One region of the Labrys sp. 22185 genome, then DNA from elsewhere that is predicted to be linked to it. Evidence: riboswitches for the same ligand, from Rfam matches in the RefSeq annotation. Region 1 holds a riboswitch; each other region holds the start of a gene.
The links. Region 1 has a riboswitch for cobalamin ahead of ACTJKX_RS17975 (aromatic ring-hydroxylating oxygenase subunit alpha). Riboswitches for the same ligand answer to the same signal wherever they lie in the genome.
Positions count from the first base shown of each region.

Region 2: another riboswitch for cobalamin. It lies ahead of ACTJKX_RS02450 (ABC transporter substrate-binding protein); the one in region 1 lies ahead of ACTJKX_RS17975 (aromatic ring-hydroxylating oxygenase subunit alpha).
Region 3: another riboswitch for cobalamin. It lies ahead of bluB (5,6-dimethylbenzimidazole synthase); the one in region 1 lies ahead of ACTJKX_RS17975 (aromatic ring-hydroxylating oxygenase subunit alpha).
Region 4: another riboswitch for cobalamin. It lies ahead of ACTJKX_RS19240 (DUF1636 family protein); the one in region 1 lies ahead of ACTJKX_RS17975 (aromatic ring-hydroxylating oxygenase subunit alpha).

Region 1 is NZ_JBQEPH010000008.1:230,257-237,710, reverse strand. It holds gene metH (methionine synthase) at 1-1,339, opposite strand, end outside; gene ACTJKX_RS17985 (hypothetical protein) at 1,584-1,889, opposite strand; gene ACTJKX_RS17980 (2Fe-2S iron-sulfur cluster-binding protein) at 1,891-2,958, opposite strand; gene ACTJKX_RS17975 (aromatic ring-hydroxylating oxygenase subunit alpha) at 3,046-4,290, opposite strand; cobalamin riboswitch at 4,408-4,612, opposite strand; gene ACTJKX_RS17970 (ribonucleotide-diphosphate reductase subunit beta) at 4,997-6,112, opposite strand; gene ACTJKX_RS17965 (ribonucleoside-diphosphate reductase subunit alpha) at 6,138-7,454, opposite strand, start outside.
Region 2 is NZ_JBQEPH010000001.1:533,279-540,732, reverse strand. It holds gene tal (transaldolase) at 1-469, opposite strand, end outside; gene ACTJKX_RS02465 (class I SAM-dependent methyltransferase) at 703-1,482, opposite strand; gene ACTJKX_RS02460 (ABC transporter ATP-binding protein) at 1,517-2,320, opposite strand; gene ACTJKX_RS02455 (FecCD family ABC transporter permease) at 2,317-3,339, opposite strand; gene ACTJKX_RS02450 (ABC transporter substrate-binding protein) at 3,341-4,384, opposite strand; cobalamin riboswitch at 4,577-4,806, opposite strand; gene ACTJKX_RS02445 (CobW family GTP-binding protein) at 4,878-5,846, opposite strand; gene recQ (DNA helicase RecQ) at 6,128-7,454, shown strand, end outside.
Region 3 is NZ_JBQEPH010000001.1:44,225-51,678, forward strand. It holds gene ACTJKX_RS00215 (ATP-binding cassette domain-containing protein) at 1-42, opposite strand, end outside; gene ACTJKX_RS00220 (ABC transporter substrate-binding protein) at 327-1,268, opposite strand; gene ACTJKX_RS00225 (cupin domain-containing protein) at 1,562-2,182, opposite strand; cobalamin riboswitch at 2,319-2,498, shown strand; gene bluB (5,6-dimethylbenzimidazole synthase) at 2,542-3,279, shown strand; gene ACTJKX_RS00235 (TerB family tellurite resistance protein) at 3,327-3,962, shown strand; gene ACTJKX_RS00240 (hypothetical protein) at 3,955-5,214, opposite strand; gene ACTJKX_RS00245 (DUF975 family protein) at 5,348-6,208, opposite strand; gene ACTJKX_RS00250 (DUF3053 family protein) at 6,627-7,355, shown strand.
Region 4 is NZ_JBQEPH010000009.1:167,777-175,230, forward strand. It holds gene cobN (cobaltochelatase subunit CobN) at 1-3,292, opposite strand, end outside; gene cobW (cobalamin biosynthesis protein CobW) at 3,292-4,326, opposite strand; gene ACTJKX_RS19240 (DUF1636 family protein) at 4,323-4,706, opposite strand; cobalamin riboswitch at 4,815-5,031, opposite strand; gene ACTJKX_RS19245 (hypothetical protein) at 5,127-5,492, shown strand; gene ACTJKX_RS19250 ((2Fe-2S)-binding protein) at 5,684-6,139, shown strand; gene ACTJKX_RS19255 (molybdopterin cofactor-binding domain-containing protein) at 6,144-7,454, shown strand, end outside.

The sequences.
Region 1 (7,454 bases):
CTGGCACGCGGGCGATGTCCGGTTCGGCCGCGATCAGGTTGAGGAATTCGACCATGGCCTTTTCGGAATCGATCAGGCCTTCGTCCATGTTGATGTCGATGACCTGGGCGCCATTGGCCACCTGGTCGCGGGCGATGTCGAGGGCGGTGGCGTAGTCGCCGGCGGTGATGAGCTTGCGGAACTTGGCGGAGCCGGTGACGTTGGTGCGCTCGCCGACATTCACGAAGGGGATGGTGGTGTCGAGCGTGAAGGGTTCCAGGCCAGACAGCTTCATCCTGGGCTCAGCTTCGGGAATGGCGCGCGGCTTGTGGCGACCCACGGCCTCGGCAATGGCGCGGATATGCTCCGGCGTCGAGCCGCAGCAGCCGCCGACGATGTTGACCAGCCCGTCGCGGGCAAAGCCCTCGATCTGCGCCGCCATCGCCTCGGGGCTTTCGTCATACTGGCCGAATTCGTTGGGCAGACCGGCATTGGGATAGGCGCACACGAAGGTATCGGCGACGGTGGAGATCTCGTCGAGATGCGCCCGCATCGCATTGGCGCCGAGCGCGCAGTTGAGGCCGATGGTGAAGGGGCGGGCATGCCGCACCGAATGCCAGAACGCCGTCGGCGTCTGCCCGCTGAGGGTACGGCCCGAGAGATCCGTGATGGTACCCGAGATCATCACGGGCAGGCGCACGTCCTTTTCGCCGAACACTTCCTCGCAGGCGAAGATCGCCGCCTTGGCGTTGAGCGTGTCGAAAATGGTTTCGATCAGGATGATGTCGGCGCCGCCGTCGATGAGGCCGCGGATCTGCTCGGCATAGGCGATGCGGAGATCGTCGAAGCTGACGGCGCGGTAGCCGGGATTGTTGACGTCGGGCGAGATCGAGGCGGTGCGGTTGGTCGGGCCGAGCGCTCCGGCGACGAAGCGCCGGCGCCCGTCCTGCTGCTGCGCCTTGATAGCGGCGCGGCGGGCGAGGCGGGCTCCGTCGCGGTTGAGGTCGTAGACGGCCTCCTGCATGCCGTAATCGGCCTGGGCGATCGAGGTGGAGGAGAAGGTGTTCGTCTCCAATATGTCGGCGCCGGCCATGGCATAGGCGTAGTGGATCGCCTCGATCGCCGCCGGTTGTGTAAGGGTCAGGAGATCGTTGTTGCCCTTGAGGTGGCAGTCACAGCCGACGAAGCGCTCGCCCCGGAAATGGTCCTCCTCGAAGCCGAGCCCCTGGATCTGCGTGCCCATGGCGCCATCGAGGATCAGGATGCGCTCCCGCGCGGCGGCGGTAAGGGCGGCAAGGATCTCCGCGCCCCGATCGGTCTGGGCAGGCGCGGCGAACAGGGCTTCGACCGGAGCGCTCATAACGAGCTCCTATAACGGAATTACGATATCAAGATATCCTTATATGATAGCGCCGAGAAAGGCGAGGTCAAGGCGAACTGTCCTGGAAGCGCCGGTTTTCTGTCTGGGATTGCTGGGGGATGGCGGAGAAGGGAAGAGGCGGACGAGACGTCCGCGGTCCTAGCCGGCACAGTTCCTGCGCGAACCTTGCCGGCGTTCTGCGGGAAACGCCTCGGCTGGGACCGCGGACGTTTCGTCTGCTTCTTCAGGCATCCACCCGCAAACGCCGCCGACCTCGTCTCCGGCCGGCATGATCGCGCACCTCGTCGAGCAGGCTGCTCAGATGCGGCAGCAGCGGATTGTCCGATGTCGAGGCCTCGAGCAGCAGGACTTTCAAATCGGCGGCTTCCCTGGCCAGGTCCGCGCCGTCCTCACGGCTGAGGATCCAGGCCAGCAGGAGGGTACGGGCCCGCTCCTCGGGCATGACGGGGCCATCATCCCGTGTGGCCCGCAGGATGGAGTGCACGATGGCGGCGTCGACATCGACGGTGTTCTGCGCGGCGATCGTCATCTCAGGCCTCGATCTCGACGCGGCCGAGCGGCCTGGTGCAGCAAGCCAGCACCAGGCCGGCGGCGATTTCCTCCTCGCGAATGCCGCCCTGATGGGTCATCGCGGTCTCTCCTGACACGCATTGCACCTTGCAGGTGCCGCACAGGCCCATGGTGCAGCCGGTCGGAATGTTGAGGCCGGCGCCACGGGCGAGTTGGAGAATGGTGTCGCGGCTGGAGGCCGGCACCTCGATGCCGGATTTGGTGAAGGCCACGCTGGCTTCGCCGGCAAGGGCCTCGTCCGCACCGACTTCCTCCATTGGCGTTTCGGCCGGCTGAAAGCTCTCTTCATGATAGCGGCGCATGTCGTAGCCATTGGCTTCGAGCATGTCCTTGACCGCAGCCATGAAGGGCGCGGGGCCGCAGCAGAATACTTCGCGCTCGCGGAAATCCGGTGCGATCAGGCGCAGGGCCGGAGCGTTGAGCCGACCCTGGAAGCCGGTCCAGGCTTCATGGGCCTCGGTCTCTTCCACGATCCAGGCAAGGCGGAGGCGCTGCATGCGTCCGGCCATGCGTTCCAGTTCCTGGCGGAAGATGATCTCGCCAGGCCGGCGTGCGCAGTTGACGAAAGCGATATCGGTGGCGGCGCCGTGGTCTTCGGCAAAACGGGTCATCGACATCATCGGCGTGATGCCCGATCCGGCCGAGATGAAGAGGTATTTTTCGGCCGGATGGCGATGGAAGCTGAATTGCCCGAGCGGGCCGTAGGCCTTCAACCGTGTGCCGGGTTTGAGGTTGTCCAGCATCCAGCGCGTGCCGATGCTGGAGGCCTGCGCCTTGGCGGTGACGCTGATCGAAAGCGGGCGGGAGGGGCTCGAAGACAGCGTATAGGTGCGCAGCACCGGCCCGGCCTCGGCCGGGATCTCTAGCGTGATGAACTGGCCGGGCTCGTAGCGGAACCAGCCCTGCTCGGCGGCGCGAAAGGTAAAGGTCGCGACATCGCGGCCCTCATGGATGATCGAAACGCATTCGAGCACTTGGCTCTGATCGTTCCAAGGCGGCGTTTCGTCGATATGCCTGAATTTCGCCAGGGCTGCGGAGGGCGTCGGCATGATGTCTACCCTTGTATATATCGGTTTCTCAAACACCCTCCCCTGGAGGGGGAGGGTGAAAAGGCCTCAGGCCACGCTGCGCAGGCGGACGCCGTCGTTACCCAACGCCGCTTCCATGGCGCTGCGATACCACTCGACGAACTGCATCACGCCGCCCTCATGTTCGGGGGCGTAGGGGCCGGGCGTGTAGACGGGCGAGGAGACGCCGAGCTGGTTCTCCTCGACGATCTGGCGGTCCTGGTCGTTGGTCATCTGCCAGACATGGGTGAGTTCATCGAGGTCGTAGTCGACCCCCTCGACCGCATCCTTGTGCACCAGCCATTTGGTGGTGACTTGGGTTTCCTTCGGCCCGATCGGAAGTACCCGGAAGCTGACCGCATGGTCACCCAGCACGTGGTTCCAGGTGGTGGGGTAGTGGAAGAGCAGGAGGGCGCCGATATTGCCTTCCTCAATCGTGGGGCTGAGCGGTCTCTGTACGGCCGGCTTGCCGGACATCGTGTAGCTGGCGGCATTGCGCAGCAGCGGCATGCGCGCCATGCGAAACTGGCCGTCTCCGGAAATGCTGAAGGTGCTGGGCAGGCCGGCTTCCTCGCAGCGCCGCCAATGCTGGCCGATGAGCGGATCCTTGTCGGCGCCCTGCACGCCCGTAACCGTCGGGGCCTCGGGGAAGGTACGGCAGAGCTCGGGATGATTGCCCGCGCAGTGGTAGCACTCGCGGTTGTTCTCCCAGACCAGCTTCCAATTGCCCTTCTCGACGATGGTGCTCTCGAAGGCCACCTTGGCGTTCTTCAGGCCATGGGGTGCCAGATAGGGCATGGCGCCGGCACGGAAGGTCTCGAAATCCGGCGCCTCCTTGGCGAGGCAGATCCAGATGTAGCCGGCCACGCTCTCGCAATGGACGGGCTTGAGGCCGTATTGAGCCGCATCGAAGCCGGGGCCCATGTCGCGGGCGAACAGCAGGCGGCCGTCGAGTTCGTAGGTCCATTGATGATAGGGGCAGACCAGCTTGGCGACGCTGCCGCTTGCCGCTGCGCACAGGCGCGATCCGCGGTGCCGGCAGGAATTGTGAAAGGCGCGGATGGCGCCGTCGCCGGAGCGCAGCACGATCACCGGATAGTCGCCGACCTGGAGGGTGAAATAGCTGCCCGGCTTGCCAAGCTCGCAGTCATGGCCGGCGAACAGCCATTCGCGATACCAGATGTTCTCCATATCCAGCCGGAAGAACTCGGGGTCAGTGTAGAATTTGCCCTCGAGCGTCGTGCCTGGATGGTGGGCCCGGAGGCGGCCCAGCATGTCCTGATGCGCAGTCATGTCAAAATCCCGCGTGACAACCAATGCATTGACTTGGCAGCGGGATGGGAAAGCGGATCGGAGCTCTGCGCCGACGCGATGGCACAGCCGAACCTCCTTCCGGAACGCCCACCGCGTCCGTCGGTTTTCATCGGGGCTGGTTTCCGGGCTCAGGAGCGGCCTTTCGGCCCGATCGCGACGCCTTCCCAGGTCTTCCCGACCCAGTGGCACCTGCCGCGATCTTCTCCTCTACCGTTGCGGGGGCAGCGCCGGATTTGGACCGGCTTCCCAATTCTCCGGGCCGCCTTGGGAGCGGACCGGCACCTCGAATGAGGATTAGAATACATCGAGTCGGCGCGCCGACTAGAGGCGATGCGACGGATGATGGTGTGTTCAGGACATTGTTATCGAGGGCTTGGGGAGGGCAGGTCGGGAAGGGGATAGCGAATGTCCGTCATTCCCCGCTCACCAGGGAACGACAGAGCAACCAATCCCGCTCTTTTCGAGGTGTCGGGATTTGAAATCTAGATGCAGCAGTGCAACCCCTCATCCGCCCCTTCGGGGCACCTTCTCCCGCAAGGGGAGAAGGTGAGCGGAAGGCGATTCGCCTGCCGAAATGATCCCCTTCTCCCCTTACGGGAGAAGGTGCTGGCAGGCGGATGAGGGGGCACGAAGCCCCATCCGAACCTTTCTTCAGTTTGTTGCGAATACCCTGAAACGCCTGCCTTCAATCCCAGCTCAGCGCGCCGCCGTTCTGATATTCGATGACGCGCGTCTCGAAGAAGTTCTTCTCCTTCTTCAGATCCATCGCCTCGCTCATCCAGGGGAAGGGGTTCTCGACATCCGGGAATACCGGCATGAGGCCGAGCTGGGCGCAGCGCCTGTTGGCGATGAAATGCATATATTGTTCGCACGACACCGCGTTGAGACCGAGAAAGCCGCGCGGCATGGTATCCCGGCCATAGGCGGCTTCCAGTTCGGCGGCCTCGCGGATCATCCGCTGCAGATCGGCCTGGAAGGTCAGCGTCCACAGATGCGGGTTCTCATGTCTGATCTGGTTGATCACGTCGATGCCGAAATTGAGATGGATGCTCTCATCACGCAGGATGTACTGATACTGCTCGGCGATCCCCACCATCTTGTTGCGCCGGCCGAGCGAGAGGATCTGGGCAAAGCCGGTATAGAACCACATGCCCTCGAAGATCACGTAGAAGGCGACGAGGTCGCGCAGGAAGGCCTGGTCGGCATCCGGCGTGCCGGTCTTGAAATCGGGATCGTCGAGATGCTGGGTGTGCTTGAGGGCCCAGGCGGCCTTGTCGGTGATCGAGGAGACCTCTCGATACATGTTGAAGAGTTCGCCCTCGTCGAGCCCGAGGCTCTCGACGATGTATTGGAAGGTATGGGTGTGCACCGCCTCCTCGAAAGCCTGGCGCAGCAGATATTGCCGGCATTCGGGATTGGTGAGGTGGCGGTAGATCGCCAGCACTATATTGTTGGCGACCAGGCTCTCGGAGGCGGCGAAGAAACCGAGATTGCGCTTGAGCATGCGCCGCTCGTCCTCGGTCAGGCCGTCACGCGACTTCCACAGTGCGATGTCGGCCTGCATCGAGACCTCGGTCGGCATCCAGTGATTGTTGCAGCCGGCGAGATATTTCTCCCACGCCCATTTGTATTTGAGCGGCAGCAACTGATTCACGTCGGCACGGGCATTGATCATGCGCTTCTCGTCGACCGTGACGCGGCTGCCGTCGCGGTCGATGGAACCAAGGCCAGTGGCATTGTCAGGGGTCTGCGGCAGCGGAATTCGCGCGGCCGGCGAAGCGGGTTCGGACCAATCGAGCATCGTCATTATCCTGTTTTCCTTCGGCTTACTGGCATGCTTCGCAATCGGGATCGTGGATGGAACAGGCCTTGCCCCAGGCTTCCGATGCAGCCGGGTTCGGCTGAGCCTCGATCAGGATCGGCGCGGCCGCCCGCGGCACCGTGGCGGAGACGGCGTTGAGCTTGCCGTCGGTGCCCTTCAGCGTCGATTTCTCGACATGGGTGGCCGAGCGCGAGCGCAGGTAATAGGTCGTCTTCAGGCCACGCTGCCAGGCCAGGCGGTAGAGCGTGTCGAGCTTCTTGCCGGAGGGGTTGGCGATGTAGAGGTTGAGCGACTGGGCCTGGTCGATCCATTTCTGCCGGCGCGCCGCGGCTTCGATCAGCCAGGCCGTGTCGATCTCGAAAGCGGTGGCATAGAGAGCCTTGAGATCCTCGGGGATGCGATCGATCTGGCCGAGCGAACCATCGAAATATTTGAGATCGGAGATCATGACCTCGTCCCACAGGCCGCGCGTCTTGAGATCGCGGACCAGGGCCGAGGTCACCACCGTGAAATCCCCCGACATGTTCGATTTGACGAAGAGGTTCTGATAGGCCGGCTCGATCGATTGCGAGACGCCGCAGATGTTGGAGATCGTCGCCGTCGGCGCGATCGCCATGGTGTTGGAATTGCGCATGCCGACCGTCTTCACGCGCTGGCGCAACATGTCCCAGGCCAGGGTCGAGCTCACGTCGAAGCTGGCGCCCTCGCGCGCCTCGGCGAGCAGGCCGACCGAGTCGATCGGCAGAATGCCTTGCGACCACAGCGATCCCTCGAAGCTGGGATAGCGACCGCGCTCGGCCGCCAGATCCGTCGAGGCCGAGATGGCATGGAAGGATACGGCTTCCATGCTTTCGTCGGCGAACCGCACGGCGGCTTCGGAGGCGTAGGGCAGGCGCAGGGTCTGCAGCGCATCCTGGAAGCCCATGATGCCCAAGCCGACGGGCCGGTGCCTGAGGTTGGAGCGCCGTGCCTCGGGAATGGTGTAGAAATTGATGTCGATGACGTTGTCGAGCATGCGCATCGCCGTCGTCACCGTCGCCCTGAGCTTGTCGAACATCAGGCCGCTGGCATCGACATGGGCAGCAAGGTTCACCGAGCCGAGATTGCACACGGCCACCTCGTCATGGGAGGTGTTCAGCGTGATCTCGGTGCACAGGTTCGAGGAGTGCACCACGCCGACGTGACGCTGGGGCGAGCGGATATTGCAGGGATCCTTGAAGGTGATCCAGGGATGCCCGGTCTCGAACAGCATGGTCAGCATCTTGCGCCATAGATCCTGGGCACGGACCTGCCTGAAGACCTTCAGCTCGCCGCCCGCGGC
Region 2 (7,454 bases), on a different contig from region 1:
GGGTCAGGTTGCAGTCGATGCCTTCCTTCTGCAGCACCTCGGCGGCACGGATGCCTTCCCAGGTCGAGGCGATCTTGATCAGAATGCGGTCGCGCTCGATGCCGCGCGACTTGTAGTCGGCGATGATGGCATGCGCCTTGGCAATGGTCGCCTGCGTATCGAAGGAGAGGTCGGCGTCGACTTCGGTCGAAACGCGCCCGGGAACGAGCTTGGTGAGTTCCGCACCGAAGGAAACGGCGAGGCGATCGGCGATGGCTGCGACGACGCCGTCCTTGCCGCCACCCTGCTTGCTGCCCCAGCTCACGGCTTCCGCGATCAAATGGTCATAGGCCGGCATTTCGGCTGCCTTGAGCAGCAGGCTCGGATTGGTGGTGCAGTCCACCGGCTTGAGCGCCTTGATCGAGTCGATATCGCCGGTATCGGCGACCACGACCGTCATGGCACGCAATTGTTCGAGTTTCGAAGCCATATGTTACGTCCTTGTTCACAGAGCTTGTTAGCGTCCCGTCACGGACCATAGACCCCAGCCCCGGCGGCGTCATCAGTTATCATGCCTGTTTTTCTGCCTCGCCATCGGAGCGGGCAAGAGAGCACGGTGCGGCAGACATTTGCCGCCTCGAACATGCCTCGGATGATCCTCCAGGCTGCTTATCAAGATATGGCTCCGTTGCCGGGAGATACAAGGCGACTGCGGTACGCGGATCACTTGCGGCAGCAGATGATGAAGCGCTGGTAGAGATAGGTGCGCAGCCGGTTGCGCAGATTCGCCCGGCGCCTCTGGGCGGCGGCTATCGGCCGATGCGAGGAGACCACGACATCCCTGAAACCGGCCTGCTCCAGGAGCAGCAGGAGATCGGTGCTCCGCAGTCCCCGGCCAAAAGGCAGCCGCTCCATGATGCGGGCATGGCGTTCGCCCATCGCGCCATCATAGTAGGGATCGGCGCCACCGAGGCGATCGATCAGGGCGATGAGCCTGGACGCCATGCGTCCGGTCCTGGTCGGTCTCGCCCAATCCCCGTCGAAGAACAGCAATCTGCCACCCGGCTTCAGCACGCGATGCCAATCGGCGAAGGCCTTCTGCGGCTCGGTCAGCGTCCAGACCAGATGCCGGCAGACGACGGCATCATAGGCGCCTTCCGGTTCCATGGTGTTTTCGGCGTCGCCGAGCCGGAAGCGCAGGCGCTGTCGCCCGGCATGCTTGCGCCGGGCGACAGCCAGCATCGCCTCGGAAAAATCCAGGGCCGTGACCTCGTGGCCGAGCGCCAGCAGCAGCTTGGTGATCTCGCCCGTGCCGCAGGCGAGGTCGAGAACCCGGCGCGGATCGCTGCCGAGATGATCGCGGATCGCCGCAGCCCAGGCCTCGAATTCCGGACCTTCGGGAATGTGATGCCCGAAGGCGCGGTCGAAGGTTTCCGACCGCCCCGACCAGTAATCGCGGATCTCTTCCTTGAGATCGTAATTCGCGGTGCCGGTGCTGGTCATCTGACGGTTCTCTCCATCTGTTGGCGGATGCGGGTCATGACGCCGCCGCGATCCAGCCCGCCCGCGGTGCCGGAAGATCCGGATGCCGATAGCGAATGAAGCAGCCTCCCGCGCCGTCGCGAACGATTTCGGCGGCGACACCGAAGACCGACTGGATGCGCGCCGCCGTCAGCACCTCGGACGGAGGACCGATCGCCTCGATCCGTCCCGCCTGCATCAGGGCAATGCGGTCGCAGAACATCGCCGCGTGGTTGAGGTCATGCAGGGCCGCCACCACGGTGAGGTTCTGACGGTGCACCAGATGCAAAAGGCCGATCTGGTGGCCGATATCGAGATGATTGGTGGGCTCGTCGAGAAGCAGGATCTCCGGCTGCTGCGCCAGGGCACGAGCGATGTGGAGGCGCTGGCGTTCCCCACCGGAGAGCGTGTGCCACAGGCGACCGGCAAGGGCGGTCATCGCCACCTCCTCGAGCGCGAGGTCGACGATGGCATCGTCCTGGTTCGACCAGGGCGTGAAGGCCCCCAGATGCGGTGTTCGCCCAAGCTCCACGGCCTGGCGGGCGGTAATGCGCTCGGCCGTCTCGGCCTGCTGTTCGACCAGGGCGATGCGGCGTGCGACTTCGCGGCGAGCGAGGCCATGGAGCGGCTGGCCCGAGAGAAGCACCTGCCCCCCCTGCGGACGGCGAATGCCGGCCAGCAGGGACATCAGGCTGGTCTTGCCCGAACCGTTCGGGCCGATGATGCCGAGCAACTCGCCCGGACGGACCTCCAGCGATACTCCGTGCAGGATCGAGACCCCACCAGCCGACCAGGACAGATCGTGGGCCGACAGGCTCATGCCGTCGCCTTTCTTTGGCTGAGGATGAGAGCGAAAGCCGGCGCACCGACCAGAGCCGTGATCACGCCGATCGGCAGAACCTGGCCGGGGATGATGATGCGGGACAGAATGTCGGCGATGATCATGAAGACGGCGCCGATCAAGGCGCTGGCCGGCAGCAGGCGCCCATGGCGCACGCCCACAACCATCCGCGCCGCATGGGGGATCACCAGCCCGACGAAGCCGATCGATCCGACGATACTGACCATCACGGCCGTCATCATCGCCGCAACACCGACGAGCACGACATAGGCGCGCCGGACGGAGATGCCGAGGGACGCCGCCGATTCCGTGCCGAAGGTGAAGGCATCGAGCGCGCGGGCATGCCACAGGCAGACCAGCAGCCCTACGGCCGTGACCGGCAGCGCCAGCCAGACGTCGGGCCAGCGTACACCCGAGAGATTGCCCAGCAACCAGAACATGATGCCGCGCGCCTGTTCGGCATTGGCCGCCTTGGTAACGATGAAGGAGGTCAGGGCATTGAAGAGCTGGGATCCGGCGACCCCGGCCAGGATCACCGCGCCGGTGCCGCGGCCCGAGCGCATCGCCAGCAAGGCGACGAAGCCGAAGGCCGTCAGCGCACCGAGAAAGGCGCCGGCGGGCAGGCTCAGGACCCCTGCCCCGAGGCCGAGGATGACGACCCCGACCGCTCCCGTCGATGCCCCGGCCGAGATGCCGAGGACATAGGGGTCGGCCAGGACGTTGCGCAGCAGCGACTGCAGCACGACGCCCGACAGCGCCAGGGCCGCGCCGCAGCAGGCCGCGACGACCGCGCGGCTCAGCCGGTAGTTCCACACGATGCCTTCATCGATGCGATCCAGACCATAGCCGGCGCCCCACAGGCGATTGGCGGCCGTCTTGGCGACGACGTCCATCGGAATGGCCGTCTCGCCAATGGCGGCGCCCAGCCAGAGGGCCAGCACGAGCACCGCCAGCGCCAGCATCCCGATCGCCAGTAATCGTGTGACGGGGCGATTCATCTCAGCGCTTCAGGCCGAAACGCTGGATGGCATCGGCGAGCATCTCGATGCCCTCGACGACGCGCACGCTCGGCTGCATCGCCTGCACGTCCATCTCCACGACATGGCCCTGCTTGACCGCCGGCATCAGGCTTGCCACCGGATCGGTCTTGAGAAAGTTGAGCTTCACGGCGATGTCGTCGGCCGGATAGCGGCGACGATCCATCCGGCCGGCGACGATGATGGTCGGATCGGCCTTGGCGATGGTCTCCCAGCCGACGCTCGGCCACTCCTCCTCGCTCTCCACGACGTTCCGCACACCCAACGCCGACATGATATAGCCCGGCACGCTGTTCTTGCCGGCCATATAGGGATCGACGTCGACCTTGGCGCTCGAGAACCAGAAGGCGGCGGAGACCTTGCCATCGCCGGCCGCGATCTTGCGGCGGGCGGCTTCCTCACGCGCCTTTAGCTCGGCGACGACTTTCGCCCCGCGCTCCTGCACGTCGAAGATCTCGGCAAGCTCGGTGATCTCCCGATAGACCAGATCCATGGTGAAGAGGGTGCCGCGCGTGCCATCGCCGCCGCTGGAATTGTCCTTGCCAACGCAATCGGCGGGCGAAACATAGGTCGGGATGCCAAGTTCCTCGAACTGCTCGGGCTTGCCGACAATACCGCTGGGCCCGACATGCCATTGGAACTGCGCCGTCACAAGATCCGGCTTCCTGGCGATCACGCTTTCGAAGCTCGGATCATTGTCGGCCAGACGCGGAATTTTGGCATTGGCCGCTTCATAGCCGGGCAATACAGGGCCGAACCACACCGCCGTGCCGACGACCTTGTCGGCCAGGCCGAGGAGATAGAGAACCTCCGTGCTGCTCTGGCCGACGGAAACGGTGTGCTGCGGCGCATGCTCGAAGGTGACGGTGCGGCCGCAATTGGTGAGCTTGAGGGGATATTTCGTTGCCTGCGCAGCCGCCGGATCGATACCCAGCGCCAAGCCGAAGCTGGCCGCAAGCATGACGGCGAAGCTGGACCAGCGGGCCTTGCTCGTTGAAAGGATCATGACGTTCTCTCGTTTCGCGATAGGGGAAGCAGCGGTCTTCAGCACCAGCCGAATACCGTGAGGTTTCCTCAGGCCAGACCGTGGCAAAGGACGTGAGCGTGCGAAGCGGAGGGAACAGGCGGGCAAGCGCCCGAAACGTCGGGAAGAAACGTCACATTGTCTCCTGTTCCGGGCATCCCCGCCCGTGACATGGGATTGATCGAGATGACGGCAGGTTTCCTGGCTCGCGGATAAAGGCCTTGCATCTGCCTTCCCATGGGAGACCCACAGTGGCATGGCGCCTTTCGCGCCACGGGGATGCTTGGCAATCCGCCTACAGTTGCGGGGGCAGCCACGGCATGGGCTTTTAGAAAGCCGAACCGTGTTCCCTATTACTCCCGACGGACTTGCATCCGACGGGAACCGTCACCGCACAGTTATCGGGGCGTCACGACCGCGGTCAAGCGAATATGCAAAGCGAACGGCCCCTGATGCCGTGCCCTGCCTTCCCGCGTCAGGCCCGACAGGCCAGGAAGCCCTGTTCGATCACGTCCTTCGGCAGGTTGCGGCCGATGAAGACCAGGCGGCTTCGGCGCTCCTCCTCCGGCTTCCAGGCACGCTGATGATCGCCTTCGAGCAGCATGTGCACGCCCTGCACGACGAAGCGCTGCGGATCGCCATCGAAGGCGACGATGCCCTTCAGGCGCAGCATGTCCGTGCCGAACTGTTGCACGATCATGTTGAGCCAGGGCATGAATTTGCCGGGATCGAGCGGCTCCTGGGACACGAGAGCGAAGCTGCCGACATGATCGTCATGGTCGTGGTCATGGAAACCCTCGAGGAAATCAGGCTCGGCTTCGAGGATACGGTCGAGGTCGAACGCGCCGCGGCCGAGCACCTTGTCGAGCGCGATGTCGCAACGCCGGGTCTCGTGGAGAGTGGCGGTGGGATTGATGCGACGGATCCGCTTCACCACCCGATCGAGTTCCTCTGCCGTGACCAGATCGATCTTGTTGAGGAGGATCGTGTCGGCGAAGGCAAGCTGCTCCTGCGCCTCATGCGCCGTCTCGATCTCGCCGAGCAAATGCCGGGCGTCGACCACGGTGACGATGGAGTCGAGCTGGGTCTTGGCGCGCACATCGTCATCGACGAAGAACGTCTGGGCAACCGGTGCGGGATCGGCCAGCCCGGTCGTCTCGATCAGGATGGCATCGAAGCGGTCGCGCCGACGCATCAGGCCCTCGATGATGCGAATGAGGTCGCCGCGCACCGTGCAGCAGATACAGCCATTGTTCATCTCGAAGATTTCCTCGTCGGTATCCACGACAAGGTCATTGTCGATGCCGACTTCGCCGAACTCATTGACGATGACCGCATATTTCCTGCCGTGGCTCTCGGTCAGGATACGGTTGAGAAGCGTGGTCTTGCCTGCCCCGAGATAGCCGGTGAGGACGGTGACGGGTGTCTGCGGCGCGGGCTGCATGATGTCGGAATTCCTTGATCCGTTGCGGATGCCCCACAGCATGTCGCTGCCGAGAGGCCTCATTGAATTTTGATTTATATGAAACGTTATAACATAACTATCGCAATCGCAAGCGAGCTCTCACCATCGTCACCCCAGCAATCGCCACGCAGGTGGGCAGAGGCTTGCTGGCATTCTCGACCGTGATCATTCCACCGGATTTGTCTGCCAGCAGAGGAAATCCATGCGGGAAATTTTCGAATCACGGCCCTTGTCGGGTAAGCCTCACGCTTCACCCTGCAATGGAATCAGGCACCAAGGTGCATCCTGCCGGCATGACCCTCTCCTCTCCGCGAGATCCTCTCGCCATCCTCAATAGCGTGTTCGGCTACGCCGCCTTTCGCGGCCAGCAGGAGGCGGTGGTGCGCCATGTCACCGGAGGGGGCGATGCGGTGGTGCTGTTCCCGACGGGAGCCGGCAAGTCGCTGTGCTACCAGATCCCGGCTCTGTGCCGGCGCGGCGTCGGCATCGTGGTCTCGCCGCTGATCGCGCTGATGCGCGACCAGGTCGAGGCACTCAAGCAGGCCGGCGTGCGGGCGGCGCCGCTCAACTCCTCCCTGTCGCGCGAGGAGGCCTACAAGGTCCGCCGTTCCCTGATGGACGGCAAGCTCGACCTCCTCTACGTCGCACCGGAGCGCGTGGCGACGCAAGGTTTCCAGGCCCTGATCGCCGATGCCGACATCGCGCTCTTCGCCATCGACGAGGCCCATTGCGTCAGCCAATGGGGCCACGACTTCCGGCCTGAATATCGCGAGCTCGGCGGCCTCGCCGCGTCCTTCCCCGGCGTGCCGCGCATCGCCCTCACCGCCACGGCCGATCCGGTCACCCGTGCCGACATCATCGAGCGGCTCGGCCTCAACCAGGCCGAGGTCTTCGCCACCAGCTTCGACCGGCCCAACATCAGCTACGCCATCGTCGAGCGCGACAATGCCCGCCGGCAATTGCTGGCCTTTCTGGCCGGGCACAAAGGCAATAGCGGTATCGTCTACTGCCTGTCGCGCGCCAAGGTCGAGGAGACGGCGCAATGGCTGAACGAGCAGGATATCCGCGCCTTGCCCTATCATGCCGGCCTGGAAGCGGCTGTTCGCAGCGCCAACCAGGACGCTTTCCTGGAGGAGGAAGGCCTCTGCCTGGTCGCCACGGTCGCCTTCGGCATGGGCATCGACAAGCCCGACGTGCGCTATGTCGCCCATCTCGATATCCCTGCTTCGGTGGAGGCCTATTACCAGGAGACGGGCCGCGCCGGCCGCGATGGCCTGCCCTCGGATGCCTGGATGAGCTACGGTATGGCCGATGTGGTGCAGCGCCGCCGCATGATCCAGGAGGGCAATGCGCCGGAGACGGTCAAGCGGGTCGAACTCGGCAAGCTCAACGCTTTGCTCGGCATCTGCGAAACCGCCGAGTGCCGGCGCAAGGCAATCCTCGCCCATTTCGGCGAGACCCATCCCGGCCGCTGCGGCAATTGCGATACCTGCCTTTCGCCGGTGGAGAGCTGGGACGGCACCGATGCCGCCGTCAAGGCGATGGCCGCGATCTACCGCACCGGCCAGATGTTCGGTGCCGCCCATA
Region 3 (7,454 bases), on a different contig from region 1:
ACCGGTCATCTTGACGCGGTAGGGTTCGCCACTGTCCATCATGGTTCCGCCTGGCAATGAAAAGTCCGTCCCGAGGCTTCGGGAATGAGACTTCACAAATCTCGAAAGTTCGCGCTGCCCCTCACCTTACCTCTCCCCGTAAGAACGGGGCGAGGGGGCGCAAGCGTTGTGATCGATTCTTGAGCCCTGTCATCTCGCCCAACGGTTGGGCGAGATGAGATCTTTTCGGTATGAAATGCGCGATCGCAGTCCCCTCGCCCCGTTCTTACGGGGAGAGGTAAGGTGAGGGGCAGCGCGACCTTAATCAGGAAATCGCCGTCGGCCCGTTACTTGAACATGCCCCGGAACTTGTCGACGTTCTCCTTGGTGACGATCGTCACGGGAACGTTGATGATCGGCTCGATCTTCTCGCCCTTCTTGAGCTTGGTCAGGGCTTCCACCGCAGCCTTGCCTTCACCGGCCGGGTCCTGCTGGATCACGCCGGTCACCCAGCCCTGGTCGATGCCTTCGATGGCCTGCTTGGTCAGGTCCCAGCCGAAGACCTTGACGCCGTCGGTGCGCCCCTGACTGGTCACGGCGGAGACGGTGCCGAGCAGGGCCGGTTCGCCGGTGGCATAGAGCGTGGTCATGTCGGGGTTGGCCGTCATCAGGTTCTCGGCGGCACTCAGCGCCACGTCCTGCACGTTCTGGCCGTCGACGGTGTCGAGGAAGGTGACCTTGAGGCCGCTGGCCGTCACCGCCTTCTTGAAGCCGTCCAGCCGCTGGTTCTGGATATAGGAATTGAGGGCGCCGACCACGCCGATCTTGGCGGTGCCATTCAGCTTGGCCTTGACGTAGTCGGCATAGAACTTGCCGATGTCCTCGCCCGCCTTGAGATTGTCGACGCCGACGAAGGAGACATTGTCGCCGTCGGGAATCTGGGCATCGATGGCGATGACGGGAATGCCGGCCTTCTTGGCGGCGGTGATGGCGGGCTTCACGCCGTTGACGTCGATGGCGATCAGGATGATGCCGTCGACCTTCTGGGTGATGTAGTTCTCGATCGCGTCGTTCTGGGCGCTTGGAACATTGTTGGCGTTGAAGATGACGAGCTTGGCGCCGGCCGCCTTGGCGGCGGCCTCTGCGCCTTCGTTGATCTGGTTGAAGAACAGGGCCTGCTGGTTGATGGTGACCAGGGCGAAAGTGTCGGCCGAAGCGGACACCGATCCGAGGGACAGCGCCAGGGCTGCCGCCGCCGCGCAGCCGGCGAGATATTTTGAAAGCCGCATTTCAATTCCCTTCATGGATGGCCCGTGCCGGGCTCATTCTCAGTTCTGACATCCGCATCATTCAAGAGACTTGAATTCATGTCAAGTTACTTGAATGATGGTTTGAGGGATTCTTGAAAAGCCGACGGCACAGAGCCTGGAGAAGAAGTGCTTATGTCATCCCCGGCGGGACCAAAGGCCCCGGGAAGGGGATCCAGGGCCAGGGGCTCCATTTTTGCCCCTGGATTCTCTTCCCGCCGCCTTCGGCGGCGCCGGGAATGGCAGAGGTGTTTTATTGGCTCCTCGAGGTTTCCTCAGAAGGTGGCGGGCGTGTTGACCCAGAAGATGCTGGCGCGCTCGGTTCCGGTGTTGCGATACCAGTGCGGCAGTTCGGACTTGAACACGAACGTATCGCCGACGGAGAGCTTGAAGGTGCGCTCGCCGACCATCAGCTCCACGGTTCCGGCCAGCACATAGCCGACTTCCTCGCCCTGGTGCTGGATCGGCCCGGCGCTCTCGCCGCCGGCTTCGATATGGTGGATGTTGCACTGGAGAAGATGGCCGGGCGAATAGGGGATCACCCGTTCCAGCGAAATGCCTTCGCCGCGCCGGAGCGGGTCCAGCGAGATCAGCGGGCGCGTGCCGGCGCGAAAGACGATGCCCTCCTCGCTGTCTGATTCCTCGAACATCCAGCCGATATTGGTACCGAGCACCTCGACCAGGCGATGCAGCATGGGCAGGGAGGGGGAGGCCTTGCCGTTCTCGATCTTGGACAGCAGGCTTTCCGAGCACTCCGCGGCCGTGGCCAGGGCCTTTAGCGTCAAGCCCCTCGTCTGCCGGGCCAGGCGAAGGCGGGTGCCGAGCCGCACGGGATTGGCCTGTTCCAGGGGATCGGGCTGATCGCCGGCGCGCCGTTTGAGATCGATTTTGTTCATTCAGAGATTGCCAGGATGCCTATCGCCCGAGGGCCTGGCTGGCGATTCTAGGCCACAAGCCCGTGCCCTGTCCACTTTGCCGCCCGTCGACCGGTATGGCCGTCCCGCACGGCTGGGCAGCCGGCGTCTCCCATGCTACATCCGTAAGACCTTCGGTGCCCGCTTGCGGGAGAATCGGGAATGCGGTTTGAGGCCGCGACGTGCCCAACGCTGTAAGGGGGACTATCCGGGCAGGTTTCAGCCACTCGCTCTGCGGGGAAGGCGTCCGGGTGGGTGGATCCCGAGTCAGAAGACCGGCCGGAGGCGATAGATCGGCGTGCGCGGACGGCGCGGCGATTGCCATCGCAAGGGGAATGACGATGGACCCATCCAACGAGGCGCTCGCGCCCTCGGGGCCGTTCTCGCCGGCCGAACGTGAAGCCGTCTATCGCGCTATCTTCACCCGGCGGGACGTTCGCAGCCAGTTCAGCCCGCAGCCTGTGCCTGATGATGTCCTCGCCCGCATCCTCACGGCCGGGCATCACGCGCCCTCGGTCGGCTTCATGCAGCCCTGGAGTTTTCTCGTGCTGCGCTGCCCCGAAACCCGGCGCAAGGTGCAGGCTCTCTTCGAGGAAGCCAATGCCGAGGCCGTGGCAATGTTCCCGCCTGAAAAGCAGGCGCAATATCGCGCGCTGAAGCTGGAAGGCATCATCGATGCGCCGGTCAATCTATGCATCACCTGCGATCCCGACCGCGCCGGCCCGGTGGTGCTTGGCCGCACCCATGACATGGCGATGGACCGTTATTCCACCGTCTGCGCGGTGCAGAATATCTGGCTGGCTGCACGGGCCGAGGGGGTCGGGGTCGGCTGGGTCAGTATCGTCGATCCGGCGCGCCTGCGTGAGGCGCTGGGCATTCCCGAGCGGGTGGTTCCGGTTGCCTATCTGTGCCTGGGCTATGTGCACGAAGCCTATGCCCGACCCGAATTGGAGGTGAAGGGCTGGCGCCAGCGCCTGCCGCCGGAGGCTGTGCTGAGCTTCGACGGCTGGGACGGCCGGCAGCCCGGCCATCCCTTGCTCGCCGCCATGCGGGCCGCTATGGGAGATGCAGGTTCATAGGATGGCTGGCGCAGGATGCGCACTGTCCCGATCGGATGAGACGGCCGATGGATTTCCTGCGTAAGAATGCGATCTGGATCATTGCTTTGCTGATCACCAGCCTGGTCTTGCTGGAGGGGCCGAGGGCGATCCTGATCGGAGCGTTTGTGGCCGCCGTCGTCGGCCTGTTCTGGCTGTTGCGCGGCAAGGCCCGCAAGCCGGCGGCAGCACGCCGGCTCGAGGCCGTGCCGAAGGTGGTTCCCCTCCCGCTCGACCGGGGCGCCGACACGGTCCGGCCTCAGGCGCTGGAGCGTGTCTCGCTCAAGGCCATCGATGATCCCAGGCTCGCTGCCGTCGTCCTGATGATCCAGCTCGTCCGCACCAATGGGTTGCTGACCCGGGCCGAACGGGACACCATCCTCGCCCTGATGAGCGACCCGCTCGGGATCGGCGACCGCGAGCGTATCTATGAGCAGGCCTTGCAATTGACGGATCGCGGCCGGGTGTTCACGCCGGTTGCCGAAGAATTGGTGCCGCTTTTCCGCGCCCGCCTGTCTTTGCCCGAGCGCCAGCAGCTCATCGACATGCTGACCGAGGTCGCCAATGCCTATGGCGAGGCCAGCGATTTGCAGCGCGAGGCGATCGTTCGCCTGAAGCGGCACCTGCTCGCGCCGGATGCCGCAGCCGGGCGCTCGCTCAATTGAAATAGAAGGCGTAGCTCGCGACGTCGCCGCCGAAGATGCGCGTGGCCTGTCCCCAGGCCTCGGCATCCATCACCTTGCCATTGTCGAGGAAGGGGAGGGCCCCCGGGCCGGTGATCCACAGCACCAGGTCGAAGTTGCCGGGCTGCTCGAACACCCTGGCGAGATTGATGCCCTTGGCGAAGCGCCAATGCGGCATCAAGAGCTTACCGTCCAGCACCTCGTCGACCTGCCCGAGCAGCGCGAGCCACGAGTCGATGCGCTCCTGCGTCACTTCGAGGGAGGGGAGCACGCCGCTCTTTTGCCGTGGGCCGGGAAGCCATTCGTGGTCGTCGTCGGTTTCCTTGGCGATCAGCGCCCAGGTCTCGCGATTGAGCCGGATTACCGTCTTGAAATGACCGCGTACCTCCAGCCACATCGCCTTGTCGGACACCGGCCAGTCTATGGTGTGCACCAGGCTGATCAGGTCGGCGATGGCATCGGTGTCGCGCTTGCTGGTGCCGAACAGGGTCATGCCCAGTCCGTCGTCGCCATCGACGCCATTGGCCTTGGCAAGGCCGCTGACGGCGCGCGGAAACAGGCTGCCGAAGCCGGCGTCCCAGCTGCGCGACATGTCGTGTGACAAGAGGGTCTTGGTCAGGGCCATCAGGAAGTTGCAATAGCCGCGCAGCCATTTGGCGTCGGCCGTGTCGAAGGCGACGATGAAGGGTTTGGGCTTGCCGGCATCGTCGAGGTCCGAGATCGCTGCGCCGATATGGTCGCGTTCGTCGATGGTGCCGTCGCCGTTCCAGTCGAAACGGGTGACGGAGAGATCGACCGTCAGCTTGGCAGGGCTATCGCCGACCTCGGCCAGGGTCTGGTCGGCCTTTTCCAGATCGGCCAGGAACGTGGCGAGGATGCCGCGAAAGTCCTGATAGGTGATCGGCTGCGGCTCGGGATTGGTGCTGAAGACGGTGCCCGACAGGCCGAGCAGGCGCATGGCCGGTATTTCGGTGGCGAAGCCATATTTGTAGAGGGCCTGCGACAGATGTTCGAGCGCGCGGGCGGTGCGTACCATGCCGAGGCCGAGCCTGGCGTCGGCATTGCCGCTGGCCTTGGTGGCGAGGGCCAGCATCTGTTCGTCCGCCTCGCTGATGCGGCCCTTGCCGAGATAGCTCTGGAACAGGGCCGAGGCCGTATTGTCGGCCTTGGCCGGCACGAAAGAGACCGCCACCGTCATCGCGGCGGCCATGGCCCATGTCAGCAGATAGCGCATCGTCATTCCCGTGCAGGCGCGGCATTCACCGGGAATCGGATGGAGCCTGCCTGAAAGATCGTTGGATAGGGCAGAGGCCGCGAACGCCGCAACGGCTTTGCGGCGCCGGGGATAGAGCTTTTTCAGTACGGCCTCAGTCGAACACATCAGCCACGCTGCCGGTCAAATCGACGCCATCCTTGAGCACCCGCAGGCGATAGGCGGCAATGGAATAGACCCCGATCAGCCAGGCATACATCAGCGGCAGGACGAGCAGCATCATGATCAAGGCGGCAATGCCGCCGCTGGGCCCGAATATCCGTGCCAGAACATTCACGACCAGAAGGTAGGCGAACCAGATCACCCAGGTCAGCAGCATCATGCCGAACAGAGGCCAGCGATATCCCGCGCTGAGATAGCGGCTGCGGCCAAGCGCGCGGATCGGTCCGATATCCTCGTTGATGCAGATGACGAAGGAAAGCAGATAGGGAAAGACCAGATAGAGGGCGAAAATACCGGCGATCAGCATGGCGACGATGACGAAGCCGGGAGGGGCGCCAATGCCGAAGAAGACCAGTCCGAGCAAAGCGGCAACCAGGTAGAGCGCGATATAGGCAAGGAGATAGATCAACAAGAGGCCGAAGACGGCCAGGAACCTTTTGGCGCCGGCCATGCAGGTTGCCATGAAGGGTTTTGCCGGATCGACGTAACGATCATGGATCAAACGGATCATCGCACAATAGAAGGCGAGCGAAAGGAAACCGGCGGCCAGGAGCAGCAGGTAGAACAGGGCGAAATTTCTTTTGATGGCCAACTGGGCCGCCACTTGGTCACCGTTCAAGGCCGCCCAGAAGAACGAGCCGAGCAAGCCGAAGAAAATGGCCAAGATTGCCAACTGGAGCAGGAACACCCAGCCGTAATTCCTCAGGCTGACCCCGAAAGCATCGGCGATGATCTGCCCGATCCCCAGAGGAGCGCGGCCTGAATGATCGGTCGAAGGCGAAGAGACTGACATGCGTGTTCCTTTGCTCGCGGCCATATCCGGAACGCATTGGGGCCAGCCTATACGAACGAGATGCCAACACAATTCAATAGAAGTGAATATGTGTTCCGGCGGTTGGACGTGGTGACGTGAACTATCCTAGCGGCTCGGATGACAAGGTGGAGTCACGCGCGTTACATCCAGATTTCGTGGGAAAACGCATGGATTATACGCCGTCTTTACCGGACGAAGGCATGCTTCGGCAGGATGTGGATTTGCTTTTGCACATCTGACGGTGTTGCGTGTTTTGGGACCAGGAAAGATACACGCGTTCCGTGTCATGCCCGAGAATTGATGAGATAATTTCGTAAAGGCAGTTCCCCAAGAAACGCCTTCCGTACTTGGACAAGCGCTCCGACGGCTGGCCCTATTGCCAAAACAAGTGTGGCTGTTGCATAGCCTCGCCTGTTTGTTTCCAATCAACGATCCTGTAAAAACCATGCTTCGCAAAGCGCCATTGTGGCTGTCCATCGGACTTGCCCTGTTTCTCGCTGCCTGCTTCAGCAAGGAGCCGGAACAGCGCAAAGCCTACATTGAGTTTTTGCAATCGCGGATAATCGACAACAAGGACGAAACGACGTTTCCGGCGATGACAAGCCGGCAGGAGGAGGCGTTCGGCCCCTATGTGGACAGCTTCAAGATCATGGCGACGTTCTTTGACGGCATGAATGAACGCACCGGTGTCGGTCGCAACGCCGCCAAAAGTGCCATGTCGCTGCCCGATGTGCCGGCGCTGATCGAGGATCCGAGCCTGCTCGACAGGTTCAGCGCGAGCTTCCTGCAACGGGCTAGGGAAACCAAGATTTTGGTCGACACGGCCGATGCGGCCAAGGCCCGGTTGCAATTGCCGGATGATTTGAAGGCCGTCTATGACAAGGCCTATGATCGTACCGTGTCCAAGCGGGGTCGCGACTGGGCAAATCTGGAGCCGCAATGGACGGGCGTGACCGACCAGATGAAGAAGCTCGTGGCCTTCGTGCGACAGAACCAGAGCAAGATCCAGGTGCAAGGCAGCGGTCTGCTCACCGACGATCCGGCGATCCTGGCGCAGATGCAAGGCATCCTGAAGGATCTCTATGCCAGGCAGGATGCATTGAACAAAGCATTCGACGCCCTCTGAGCGAAACGCGCTCGATAGTTGGCGTCCATTTGTTCTAAGCTCTTGTTTCGCCGTCCTTTTGCAATTTTCGGCGAATCTACCAAATCGCAAAACGCCTTG
Region 4 (7,454 bases), on a different contig from region 1:
AGAAGGCAAACAGCGAATCCATGGCATTGGCCATTTCGGCGGCGCCAGCATAGCCATGGGCCATCATGCCGTCGATCCAGCGCCGGCTGGCGGCCCGGCCATGCACGAGGCGGCCGACCTCCTCGCCGAGGCTACGCAGGCGGGGCTTGTCAGGATTGGAAAGGTCGGCGTGATAGAGGGCGGCCTTGGCCCCCAGCGCCTCCAGCGCCGCCGCAAAGCCACCCTGATGCGCGGCGAAGGTGACGTCATCAAGGATGTCGATCTCGCGATGGTCCTGGCCATGCACATGGGCATCGGCGGCGGCGACCCGCTCGGCGAAGACGGAAGGCACGGCGTCACCTTCGATGCCGGCGCCGTAGGCATGGCTGCTGGCGGCGAGATAGTCGCGGCCGAGATCGGCCCTGTTATCCCAGGCCCCGCGCGCGATGCGGTCGGTGATCCCGGCGCCATAGGCCGAGGGCGCAGCGCCGAAAATGCGCAGCGGGCGCTCGCCGCTCGTCTTCGCCGCGGCGGCCAGCGGGTTCCATTCGGCGCTTTCGTCAAGGGCGGCGACGGCCCTGACCGCTTCGTCGAACAACATGATCTGCTGAGCGAATACGTCGCGGAACAGGCCGGATATGCGCAGCGTCACGTCGACGCGCGGCCGGTCGAGCCGGGCCTGCGGCAGGATCTCGAAGCCGGAGACGCGATTGGAGCCGTTGTCCCATACCGGCTTGACGCCCAGCAGGGCCAGGGCCTGGGCAAGATCGTCGCCGCCGGTGCGCATGGTCGCCGAGCCCCACAGGTCGAGCACGATGTTCCGGGGATAGTCGCCGTGATCCTGCAGATAACGCTGGATCAAGGCATCTGCCGCACGCGATCCAATCGCGTAGGCGGCACGGGTCGGAACCGCCCTTGGATCGAGCGTGGTGAGGTTGCGCCCGGTCGGCAGCACGTCGGCACGCCCGCGCGTCGGCGCCCCGGCGGGGCCGGGCCGCACGAAGCGTCCGTCGAGGCCGGCAAGAAGGCTGGCCATTTCGCTGTCGCCGCAACTGTCGAGACGCGCGGCCAAAGCCGGGCGCTCCTCCGCGCCGCTGGTGGCGGCGAGGACATCGAGGAGGTGGTCGCTCTCCTCCGGCCGACGTCCGAACACATGCAGGCCATCGCGGATCTGCAATTCCTTGACGTCGCACAGGAAGGCATCGAGGCGCGCCAGCGTCTCGTCCTCATCGAGGCCGGGTGCGATGCCACATTCGGCGGTGAGGCCGGTCTCCATGGCCCGCTCGATGATCTCACGCCTGAGATAGGTCATGCGGCGCTGATCGAGGCCATCGGCGCTGGCATATTCGTCGATCAGGCGCTCGACCTCAATGGCGCCGCCGGAAAGGCCCGCCTCTCGCAGGGGTGGGGTGAGATGGCCGATGGTGACAGCCCCGAGCCGGCGCTTGGCCTGCGCCGCCTCGCCGGGATTGTTGACGATGAAGGGATAGAGCACCGGCACGGCTCCGGCGGCCAGCTCCGGAAAACACTGGGCGGAGAGCGCGGCCGCCTTACCGGGCAGCCATTCGAGCGTGCCATGGGTGCCGAGATGGATCATCGCATCGATGCCGAAAGCCTGGCGCAGCCACAGATAGAAGGCGAGATAGGCATGGCGCGGCGGCAGATCGGGCGAGTGGTGGTCGCCCTTGCGGTCAAGGGCCGAGCCGCGGTCCGGCTGCACCGCCACCGCGACATGGCCGCAGAGATGGCCGGCAAAGCGGAAGGCGCCGTCGCTGCAAAGGGGGTCGGCCGAGGGATCGCCCCATTGGGCCGCGAGCCTGTCGCGGAGGGCGGCAGGTAGGGTGTCGAGCCAGGCGGAATAGGCTGAGAGCGGGAGGGAAAGCGCCTTACCCTCCCCTGGAGGGGGAGCGTCGGACCGCAGGTTCGGGGTGGGGTGGGAATCACAACGGTCGAGGCAGTCACCCCACCCCGACGCTATGCGTCGACCCTCCCCCTCCAGGGGAGGGTATGACCGGCCCAACAACTCCAGCAGATCGGCACCGCTTTCCGGCAGGTCCCCCACCGCATAGCCCTCGTCGCGGAGCCGCTCCAGGATCGCCAGGGCCGAGGCGGGCGCATCGAGGCCGACGGCGTGGGCGAGACGGCCATCCGCGCCCGGATAGTTGGAGAGGATCAGGCCAAGCCTGCGCTCCGCCCGCGCCTTGGCGCCGAGCCGAGCCCAGGCAGCGGCCTTGGCGGCCACTGCGGCGATGCGCTCGTCATGGGGGGCATGGGCGAGGCGGGTGAAGGCGCCCTCCTCGCGTTCGGCCTTGAAGGAGATCACGCCGGCCGAAAGGCGGCCGTCGAGCTCCGGCAGTGCGACATGCATGGCAAGGTCGCTGGCCGACATCCCGCGGGTCGAGGCCTCCCAGGCCTCCTGCGCCGAGGAAGAGGTGATCACCTGCAGGACCGGACAACCGGCCACGTCGAGCGGCGAGGCACCGTCGTCGTCCAGGGCAGAAAAGGCGGTGGCATTGAGGATCACCGCCGGCTTGAGTTCCCTAAGCTGTCGGCGCACCCACTGCGTCGTCTCCCCGTCCTTGAGCGAACCGACATAAAGCGCCGTGGCGGCGAGCCCCTCGGCATCGAGCGCACGCGCCAGGGCTTCGATGGGGGCGGTGTCAGCGGAGAGCAGGATGGAGCGGTAGAAGAGGATGACGGCCTTCCCCGGGACCGCAGGCGTCTCGCCTGCTCTTCGTCCCTCTGGCGAGCGCGGTGTTTCCAAGAGCAGGCGAGACGCCTGCGGTCCCAGGAACACCCCGTATTTCGGCACGGTCACCGGTGCTTCCGGTTCGCCGAAATCGAGACCGCCCAGCCTGGCGGCATAGAGCAGGGACGCCCGGGCGTTTTGCGGACCGCCTTCACGCCAGTATTGGGCGAGCCGATCCAGCGCCTCCTGCGGCACGGTAGAGAGCTGAGACAGGCGCCCGTCGGGCCTGTCGTCACCGGGAATGAGGGCGAGCGCGATGCCGTAGGTGCGCGCCGCCGCCGCCAGTTCCTCCACGCCATAGCGCCAATAATCGAGGCCACCGAGCAGGCGTACCACGATCGCCTTGGCATGGCGGGCCGTCTGATCGATGTAGAGGTCGACGGACATCGGATGGCGCAGCTTCTGCAGCGGCGCCAGGCGCAAATCGTCGAGGCCGGAAGCGGCTGCCAGGGCAAGGTCGCTGTCGGTCAGCGAGGCAAACACGATCGCGCCGGGTGCCTGACCCAGATCGACGGCGGCCTCGCTGGCATCGAGCGAACGCGTATCGGCCGGCAGCAGATGCATCAGCCCTCCAGCGTCTTGCGGATGCCGGCCTGGTCGATGCCCTTCTCGCCGATGATGACGAGGCGGCTCGAACGCGTTTCCTCCGGCGCCCAGGCGCGGTCGAAATGCTGCGAGAAACGGGCGCCGACGCCCTGGACCAGCATGCGCATCGGCTTGCCGTCGACGGCGACGAAACCCTTGATGCGCAGGATATCGTGTTCCTCGGCCGCCGCCTTCAGCTTACGCACCAGGGCGTCGGCGTCGAGGACGGCCGGCAGGTCGACGATGAAGGTGTCGAAATCGTCGTGGTCGTGTTCGGCCTCGTGATCGTGGTGGGAGGGACGCGCCTCCAGATCATTCTCGGCCGCTGCCCCGAGCCCGAGCAGCACGGCGGCATCGATGCGGCCCTCGGAGGTGCGCACCACCTTGACGGCACGCGGCACGGTCTTCTCGATATCCTTCTCCACGCTGTCGGCCTCGCCGGCTGAGAGGAGATCAGCCTTGTTGAGCACGACGAGGTCGGCGCAGAGGAGCTGGTCCTCATAGACCTCCTCGAGCGGATTGTCGTGGTCGAGGGAGGCATCGCCCTCGGCCTGGCGCTTCAATTCCTCCGGATCATCGGCGAAGCGGCCGGCTGCGACCGCGGCACCGTCGACCACGGCGATGACGCCGTCGACGGTGACGCGCGAGCGGATCGCCGGCCAGTTGAAGGCCTTGACCAGCGGCTTGGGCAGAGCGAGGCCGGAGGTCTCGATCACGATGTGCTCGGGTGCGTTCGGACGCGCCAGCAGCGTCTCCAGAGCCGGCACGAAATCGTCGGCCACCGTGCAGCAGATGCAGCCATTGGCGAGTTCGACGATGGCGTCTTCCGGGCAGCTCTCGATGCCGCAGGACTTCAGAATGTCGCCATCGACGCCGACATCGCCGAATTCATTGACGATCAGCGCCAGCCTGCGGCCATTGGCGGTGGCGAGCAGGTTGCGGATCAGCGTCGTCTTGCCGGCCCCGAGAAAGCCGGTGACGATGGTGCAGGGAACCTTGGTGTGCGCGTTCATTCGGCGGCGTCCTTGAGGGTTGATAGGGGTGGGATGCGCGCGATCATGCTGCGCTTGAAGACGTCCGGACGGCCGCGCCAGGGCATCAGGCCGTCGGTGGAATGGGCCAGCAGCCCGATGCCGGTGAGAATGTCGGGGCCGCTCTCGGCGGTGAGGTCGCCGAAGACATAGGTCCAGCTACCGGGCGCCGACAAAGCCACCGTGCAGGAGCGCTTGCAATTGCCCAGGCACTCGACAGGTTGCAGCTCGACGCTTTCGGGCAGCATGCCGGCGAGCGCATCGCGCAACCGGGCGCCCTGGCGCGGCGCCTCGGGGTCATCGCCCTCGCGCCTGCAGGTCACGCAGACGAGCAGCCGGACTGGGAGAGTTGTTTCTGGCATCGGCCCTGTTCATCGCCGCCGGAGCGGATGGAGGGCGCGGGACCGACGGCATGGCCGGCGATCGTCCGGGTAGACGGAACCGGCCTCCGAGGCGCCCCGCCCGGACCGGTGACAGCAGTGCGACCGGCAGGTCTCCTGGCTCGCAGCTCATCGCCTCCCGCCGCCTTCCCGGTCACCCAGTGGCCTCAAGGCGGGACGCTCGCCGCTTACAGTTGCGGGGGCAGCCGCGGCTTTGGCATCCAAGGCAGCCGTCGACCGGCCTCCTCTTATCCGCACCGCATTCCCTCTTCTCTCTTAACGAGAGACCGATCGTGGCTGACATAAGGGGTGCGCGGACAGGCTTGTCAATGTTCCCGCTTCCAAAGGAGGCGCAAAATCCGGCATAAAGGGCAGCAACGTCGCCGCACCAACGAGATTGCCATGCCCGAAGAGAAGCCGCCGGCACCGCCGCCCGAGCCGCAAAAGATCGACGTCATCTTCCGCGGCGGTTCGGTGACGGCTATCGGCGTCGTGCTCGCCTTCTCGCTCGGCTTCCTCAACAACTGGGCCTCGCAGCCGGGAACCTGGATCCCGGAAGACCTGGCAGCCGTCTTTCTCATCGGGGGCGGCATCGTCTTCCAGGTCTGGGCGCTGGCGGGCATGCTCTCGCCCACTTCACTGGAGGGACCGGTCTATCGCCGCATCGTGCGCACCTTCATGATCGGCCTTATCCTCGTCTCGGTCGGCGTTCTTGTCGCCATCGCCGGCGACGCGCTCGGCTACAGCCGGATCTGGTTCAAGCAATAGTCGGGCCTTCCGAACGGGCGGCGACGTTTCTCGATCGTTTCCAGCCTGCACAAACTCTCACGTCTGCGTTACCCGTCACCCCGGCGCCATGATTGCCGCCACAATTTGGCCTTCCCGCAATCGCCCACCAGAAGGCCGACGCCGATGGGCCCGGTTCTTCTGCCCGGCATCAGCCGCTGGAAGGCCTGCCCATGGTTGCCATCACCGTCAATTCGACCACCCACCAGCTCGACATCGAGCCCGAGACCCCTTTGCTCTGGGTCCTGCGCGATGAACTCGGCCTCACCGGCACCAAGTTCGGCTGCGGCATCGCCCAATGCGGCGCCTGCACCGTCCATGTGAACGGCGCCGCCATCCGTTCCTGCCAGACCCAGATCGGTGACGTCGACGGCGCCACCATCACCACGATCGAGGGCCTGTCGGCGGACGGCAAGCATCCGGTGCAGCAAGCCTGGCTGGCCGAGGACGTGCCGCAATGCGGCTATTGCCAGTCGGGCCAGATCATGGCCGCCGTCGCCTTCCTGAAGGACACGCCAGCGCCCACCGACGCGGATATCGACAACGGCATCACCAATATCTGTCGCTGCGGCACCTATCCGCGCATCCGCGCCGCCATCCACCGCGCCGCCGAACTGATGAAGGGGTGAGGCCATGAACGCGATCGACCGCACCTCCGCCGCGCTGAGCCGGCGCAGCTTTCTCGCCATCGGCCTCTCGGCCGCCGGCGGCCTGATGATCGGCGGGTTCATCCCCGATGCCGCCCACGCTCTGACCATTGCCGACCAGCCCTGGGGCGGGACGGCTACGGACGGCGAGATCAACGCCTGGATCCTGATCGAGCCCGATGACACCGTGATCATCCGTGTGGCGCAATCGGAAATGGGCGAAGGCATCTTCACGGCCCTGCCGATGATCGTCGCCGAGGAACTCGGCTGCGACTGGGCCAGGGTGAGGCCCGAATACGCCTCGGCCAGCCGGAACCTGCGCGAGAACACCGTCTACAAGCGCATGGGCACCGGCGGTTCCGGCGCCGTGCGCCGCTCCCGCGAATTCCTGCAGGTGGCCGGCGCCAATGCCCGCGAAAGGCTGGTGCAGGCCGCCGCTACGCGCTGGCAGGTGCCGGCCGAAAGCTGCAGCGTCGATGCCGGCAAGGTGCTGCACCGGGCCAGCAATCGCAGCCTGCGCTTCGGCGAGCTTGCCGGCGAGGCCGCCAAGGTCACGCTGGCCAAGGAGCCGGCGATCAAGACGCCCGAGCAGTTCACGCTGATCGGCAAGCCGCTGGCGCGCCTGGATACGCCGCCCAAGCTGACGGGCGCGGCGAAGTTCGGCATCGATATCCGCCTGCCCGACATGGTCTATGCCGCCGTGGTGACCTGTCCCGTCTTCGGCGGCCGCGTGAAATCCCATGACGAAAGCGCCGTCAAGGGCCGCCGCGGCATCCTGGCCGTGGTGCCGATCGAGGGCGGCCTCGCCGTGGTGGCCGACCGGTTCTGGCGCGCCAAGGAAGCGGCGCTCGCCTTGCCGGTGATCTGGGAGGAGGGTCCGGCTGCCGAAACGGACAGCAAGCGCTTCGACGCCGACTATGTCGCCGCGCTCGACGGCCCCGCTGTCACGGCGCACAAAGAAGGCGACGTCGACACCGCCCTCGCCCGCGGCAAGCGTGTCGACGCTCTCTACCAGGCGCCGCACCTGGCCCACGCCCCGATGGAACCGCTCAACTGCACCGCCCATGTCCATGACGGCAAGGTCGAGGTCTGGATGGGCACGCAGAACCCCGACATGGCGCTCCAGCTTGCCGCTAAGGCAGCCGGCGTGGCCCCCTCCCAGGTCGAGATCCACAATTGCTTCCTCGGCGGCGGCTTCGGCCGACGCGCCGTCAACGACGAACTCGTGCAGGCCGTGACCGTGTCGAAAGCGGTAGGCAAGCCGGTCAAGCTGGTGTGGACGCGCGAGGAGGACATG